DNA from 3 places in the Erysipelatoclostridium sp. An15 genome. Region 1 is predicted to be linked to each of the others. Evidence: predicted binding sites of a transcription regulator. Region 1 holds the regulator's gene; each other region holds the start of a gene.
The links. Region 1 encodes HrcA, which represses chaperone genes, less so after heat shock. Its sites were predicted from a motif close to TTTTAGCACTNNNNNNNNNNNAGTGCTAAAA; they were not measured.

Region 2: the regulator HrcA is predicted to act here: its motif matches at 910-940, upstream of gltB (glutamate synthase large subunit).
Region 3: the regulator HrcA is predicted to act here: its motif matches at 772-802, upstream of htpG (molecular chaperone HtpG).

The regions. Positions count from the first base shown of each region.
Region 1 is NZ_NFLA01000022.1:12,159-14,445, forward strand. Features, by position in the region: gene grpE (nucleotide exchange factor GrpE) at 1-396, opposite strand, end outside; gene hrcA (heat-inducible transcriptional repressor HrcA) at 408-1,460, opposite strand; gene hemW (radical SAM family heme chaperone HemW) at 1,621-2,287, opposite strand, start outside.
Region 2 is NZ_NFLA01000002.1:8,641-10,927, reverse strand. Features, by position in the region: gene B5E92_RS01065 (DUF4230 domain-containing protein) at 1-140, opposite strand, end outside; gene pduL (phosphate propanoyltransferase) at 213-785, opposite strand; gene gltB (glutamate synthase large subunit) at 1,079-2,287, shown strand, end outside.
Region 3 is NZ_NFLA01000001.1:42,801-45,087, forward strand. Features, by position in the region: gene B5E92_RS00220 (Cof-type HAD-IIB family hydrolase) at 1-684, shown strand, start outside; gene htpG (molecular chaperone HtpG) at 822-2,287, shown strand, end outside.

The sequences.
Region 1 (2,287 bases):
GATCACTGTAACTCCTTGAGCTTTTAAAACTTCCATCAATTGAGAATAGATCATTTCATAACCCTTTAAAAAGTTCTTGATTTCATCACTTGGATTAACGATTGCTAATGATCTTTCAAAATTATCAACAACCGGTAATAACTGTTCAATAAATGATTGCATCATAAATTTCATGGCATTTGCATGTTCATTTTGCAATCTCTTTTTAAGATTTTCCATATCTGCAAATACTTTATAATAATCTGTTTTCCAAGCATTTACTTCTTCCATCAAATCATTAATTTGCTGTTCAGCCGATTTTTCTTTATCTTCATCAATATTTTCTGTTTCTTCAACTACTTCTTCAGTAGTTTCTTCTGCTGTTTCGTCTACTACATTATTTTCTTTATCGCTCATTATATTCACCTCTATTCATCGTTTGAATCATCATCTGTCTCATCAAATTCTTCAAAGAAAGCTTCTTCAATATTCTTTGAAATATACTCTACTAAGGAAACTACTTTTTCATATGGCATCCTTGTCGGCCCAATTACTGAAATAGATCCCTTGGTTCTTTCTCCGGTCTTAAATGAAGCAGAAATAACAGAAACATCTTCAATTTCATTTATTGGTGAATCAGAACCAATTCTTACCGTAACCCCTTCTTCATTGGATAAAGGCTGTAAGAAATTCCATACTTGAGAGTTTTCAAATGCACTAACGATTCTTCTCAACTTATTAACATCGTTATACTCTGGCTGGTACAACATATTCTCTTTTCCTGAAAAGTAAACGTTGCTAGAAGCAAAACGAACAAACGCTTCAAGAAAAGCATTGAATAATTCTTCATGTTCCTTGATTTTAACTGACAAAATCGGTTTTACATCTCTTTCTAAACGAAATGCAATCTGATCGATTGGAGTTCCAATCAACAAATCATTCATAACGCCAACACAGCTTAATAAGTCTTCCATCTTATGCTCACGGTTAATATCGAAAATTTTATTTTCAACATGTCCTTGATTAGTAATAATAATCGCAGTTACTCGATTTTCATTTAATGGCACAACACTTATTTGCTGTAATGTATCAAAGCTAGAATCAGGTCCTAAAACCACTGATGTTAAATGAGTTAAATCACTTAACATCTCACAGCTATCTTGAATAATTTCATTCAAGCTGCGATGACGATCACTAAAAATCTGAGCCACCTGGTTTTTTACACCTTCATCTAAATCATGCTTTGCTAGATTATCAACATAAAAACGATAACCTTCAATCGAAGGAACTCGTCCTGAAGAAGTATGAGTTTTTTCAATATACCCGTATTCTTCAAGATTACTCATCTCATTTCGAATGGTTGCACTTGAATATGGCAATTGGTATTTATTCATCAATGTCTTTGAGCCTACTGGTTCTGCAGTTTCAATAAACTCATCAACAATACATTTAAATATTAATAATTGCCTTGCTGTTAGCATTAGTTTCACCACCCTTAGCACTCATCTTTCCTTTGTGCTAAATACATTATACATCTTTTTTTAGCACTGTCAACATCTTTGTGCTAAAAAATAAAAAAACAGCTAAATATCCTATATTCATCAAAAATATTAATGAATACAAGCTATCAAGCTGCCTCTTTTATAAAAAATCGATCAAAATATTATTTAATAAATATATCGATTCCTCATTACATTTTAAATGGTCATTTTCAATAACCAACGTTTTTAACTTCAAATGCTTTAAAAGCGCATCAGGATAAACATCCATAACAGTAACACCATATCTTCTTTTAAATTCATTTAGATCCAATCCAGCTGTTAATCTAAGTGACATCATCAAATGATTAAACATTGTATCTTCTTTAGAATAAGTAGTTTTATCAATAATATTTTTCCTTTTTAAATAAGCATTTAAATTCCGATTATGTTCATATAAACAATCATCAACCTTACCACTAGCACCTATTCCAATCCCATAATAATTATCATAATGCCAATAAGCTAAGTTATGAATTGATTGATAACCTGGTCTTGCAAAATTACTAATTTCATATTTATAAAAACCAAGCGCTGCAAGTTCATTATCAATCATGCGATTGATTTGTAACTCTGTTTCTTCATCCAATAAATGATAATCCTGATTTTTTAAAACAGTATGATCTTCTAAAATTAATGCATAATAAGAAATATGCTGAATATTTAATTTAGAAACTTCCAGTAAATCTGCTTTTATATCCTGATAAGTCTGTTTTGGTAGTCCATACATTAAATCAATGGAAACATTATCAATGTTGAACTCATGAGCC
Region 2 (2,287 bases), on a different contig from region 1:
CCAGTTGAAGTGATTTCTGGTTCATCACTATTACTTGCAAATCTAGTTCCTGCAAAAAAGATCAATGCACAAACTATGAAAATGGCAATTAAACCACCAATTGCTTTTTTTGTTTTACCTAACATATCTAAAATTTTCATCATATCACCTACACTTTTGGATTATAACATAATTCGACAGAAGTTACGATAAAAAAAAGCCGTTAGGCTTTTTTATTCAACAATTGTTCCATAAACTTCACGACCACATCCAGCAGCGTTTGATTCATCAGTATCAATATGCATTGCAAGGGCATAGCTATCACTTACACGACATACTACATCACCAAAAGTTAATGAACGTCCTTCAGTTTCGATTTTTACACTAACAACATCTTTATCTTTAACCCCAAATTCCTTGGCATCTGCAGGTGTCATATGGATATGACGTTTTGCGGCAATTACACCACAAGGAATTTCAACTTCACCAGCTGGTCCAATAATTTTACATCCAGCAGTTCCTTCGATATCTCCAGATTCTCTAATTAAAGCATTAAAACCTAAAGAACGAGCATCAGTTAATGAAATTTCAACTTGAGTAGCATTTCTTGTTGGACCTAAAACTGACATCTTTTGTTCCCCTTTTGGACCAACTACTGTAACTTTTTCTGCACAAGCAAATTGCCCTGGTTGAGATAAATCTTTTTTGTTTGTTAATTGGTAACCTTTACCAAATAATGTTTCAAGATCGCTGTTTGATAAATGAACATGTCTTGCTGAAGTTTCTACGATAAATTTTTTTGCCATAGTTAATTCTCCTTTTTCTTTATTATATATTACTCTTTTTAATGTTATTTTCAAGAAGTTAGTAGAAAAAGGGTGAAAAATTTAAAAAAAATTAAATTTTTTTAAATAGAAAAATTTATTAAATTAGTAAAAAATAATTATTAACAGTGCTAAAAAATAGTTGTTTTGCAATAAAAATGGCATAAAATAACGCTAAAATACGATAAAATTAGGAAATTCCTAAAAATAACACCTATCTTTACACTTTAATCGAAATAGTGTATTATGAGGCTACAAAAAAAGGGGGAACCGATATGAACGAAAATAGAAATCTTGGCTTATATGACAAATCTTTTGAACATGATAATTGTGGTATTGGTGCTGTTGTCAACATAAAAGGAGTAAAGACGCATATAACAGTAAGTAATGCCTTGAAAATCGTTGAACAATTAGAACATCGTGCCGGTAAGGACGCTTTAGGGGAAACTGGTGATGGTGTTGGAATTTTAACTCAAGTACCATATAGTTATTTTAAGAAAACTATTAAAGATTTTTCCTTACCATTAGAAGGATGCTATGGTGTGGGAATGCTTTTTTTACCAATAGAAGAACATTTACGTAATCGAGTTAAAAGAATGTTAGAAACAATTGTGAAAAAAGAAGGAATGGAATTTTTAGGTTGGCGAAAGGTGCCGACAGTTCCTGAGGTATTAGGTAAAAAAGCTTTAGAAGCAATGCCTTCAATTTGGCAATGTTTTATAAAGAAACCAGAAGATGTCGCTAAAGGAATTTCTTTTGATCGTAAGCTTTATCAAGTAAGAAGAATATTTGAACAAAGTAATTTTGATAATACTTACGTATGTTCTTTTTCATCACGAACAATTGTATATAAAGGAATGTTTTTAGTTGGTCAATTACGTTCATTTTTTGTTGATTTACAAGATGAAGAATATAAAAGTGCTATTGCATTAGTTCATTCGCGTTTTTCAACAAATACCATGCCATCATGGCAAAGAGCCCATCCTAATCGTTTTATAGTTCATAATGGTGAAATTAATACCATCAAGGGAAATGCTAATAACATGCTTTGCCGTGAAGAAATTATGGAAACAGATTTATTAGATACTAATAAGGTGTATCCAGTAGTAGATGTTGATGGTTCTGATTCAGCTATGTTAGACAATACTTTAGAATTTTTAGTAATGTCTGGGATGGAATTACCACGAGCAGTTATGATGTGTATTCCAGAACCGTTTGAAAATGACAAAAGCATGTCACAAGCAAAGAAAGATTTTTATGAATATAATTCTACTTTAATGGAACCATGGGATGGTCCAGCTTCAATCTTGTTTAGTGATGGTGAAGTAATGGGGGCAGTTTTAGATCGTAATGGACTAAGACCATCACGCTACTATATTACTAAAGATGATTATTTAGTATTATCATCAGAAGTCGGAGCTTTGGATATACCACCTGAAGATATCGTAGTAAAAGATCGACTTCGTCCTGGAAAAATGTTATTA
Region 3 (2,287 bases), on a different contig from region 1:
ATCAACCAGGAGTTAAAAGAAGTAAATTTTGATGGGATTATTACTAGTGCTGGTAGTTATGTTGAAATTGATGGTCATGTCGTTCATTGTTGTTTCTTTTCAAATGATTTAGTTAAAAAAGTTACGAAAGTTTTTGATGAAAATAATATTGTTTATAATTATGAATGTACTAATATAACTTATATGTCTAAAAAAATGATTGAATTATTCGCTAAACTTGATCAAGAAGATATCACTAATTCAGAGATGGAACGAATTATAGCTGAACACAATGAAAAATTTAATGCTCACGATATGAATAGCTATGATGGTTTAGGTGTTCATAAGATATCTTTTGTGGCAAGAAATAAAGATGATTTTTTAGCGGCGAAAAAAGAATTAGATGACGATGTTATTTTTATTCTACATGATTTAGGAAATACAAATTTAAATGGTGAAATAATTTCTAAAACTGACAATAAAGGTACAGGAATTAAACATGCTATTGAATACTTACAAATGGATATTAAAGATACGATTGGTTTTGGAGATAGTATGAATGATTATGATATGATCAAAACGGTAGACTGTGGTGTAGTTATGGAAAATGGCAGTTTGGAGTTAAAGAAAATAGCTGATCGGATTTGTTTAAGTGTTGAAAATGATGGTGTTTATGATGAATTTATTAAATTAGGTTTAATCTAATAATTTTAAATAGGCTTTAAAATATTTGGCCTATTTTTATTTTTGGCACTTTTTACTTGACAGTGCTAAAGCCTTGTATTAGAATATCTTTAGCACAGAAGTTTAGAGAGTGCTAAAGAATGGAGATGTAGATAAATATGGCAGAAAAAAAACAATTTAAAGCAGAATCAAAAAGATTATTAGATTTAATGATTAATTCTATTTATACACATAAAGAAATATTTTTAAGAGAGTTGATTTCTAATGCTAGTGATGCAAGTGATAAACTTTACTATAAAGCTTTAACAGAAAATATTTCTTCAATTAATCGTGAAGATTTAAAAATTGAATTGTCTGTAGATAAAGATAATCGTATTTTAACGATCAAAGATCATGGTATTGGGATGGATAAAGATGAGTTAGAAACTCATTTAGGTACAATTGCTAATAGTGGTTCTTTTGATTTTAAAAACGAAGTTGAACATGATGATATTGATATTATTGGTCAATTCGGGGTTGGATTTTATGCAGCTTTTATGGTAGCTAAAAAAGTGGAAGTAATTTCTAAAAAATACGGAACTGATCAAGGATATACTTGGGTTTCAGAAGTAACAGACGGATATGAAATTTTTGAAACTAATGTTGGTGATCATGGAACAACAATTAAACTATATTTAAAAGATAACACTGATGATGAAAATTATGATGAATATTTAGATCAATATCATTTACAAAGCTTAGTTAAAAAATATTCTGACTATGTACATTATCCTATTGTTATGGATATGACTGTTTCTAAGAAAAAAGAAGATAGTGATGAATATGAAGATGTAGTAGAAAATAAAACATTGAACTCAATGGTTCCTTTATGGAAAAGAAATAAACGAGAAATCACTGATGAAGAATATAATGATTTCTATAAAGATAAATTTAATGATTTTAATGATCCATTAAAAGTAATTCATAGCCGTGTTGAAGGAACGGTATCATATGATGCATTACTATTTATCCCTTCTAAAGCACCAATGAACTATTATTCAAATGATTATGAAAAAGGATTACAACTATATTCTAAAGGTGTCTTTATCATGGATAAAGCTAGTGAATTAGTACCTGAACATTTTAGATTTGTTAAAGGGTTAGTTGATTCTGAAGATTTATCATTAAACATTTCAAGAGAAATGTTACAACATGATCGTCAATTAAAAGTTATTGCTGATAAGATTGAAAAGAAAATTCAATCTGAATTAGAAAATATGTTGAAAAACGATCGTGATAAATATTTAGAATTCTTTGATAACTTTGGTTTACAATTAAAATTTGGTATTTACAACAGTTATGGAATGTTAAAAGAAAAATTACAAGATTTATTACTATATTATTCTAGTAAAGAAGAAAAATATATTACTTTAGCTGAATATGTTGAAAAGATGCCAGAAAATCAAAAAGAAATTTATTTTGCCAGCGGTGAAACATTAGACAAGATTGCTACATTACCACAAGTTGAAGTAGTAAAAGATAAAGGATTCGACGTTTTATACTTAATAGATAATGTTGATGAATTCTGTTTCCAAATGATGCGTGATTATAAAGAAAAACCATTCAAGAGTGTTGCCCAAGGTGA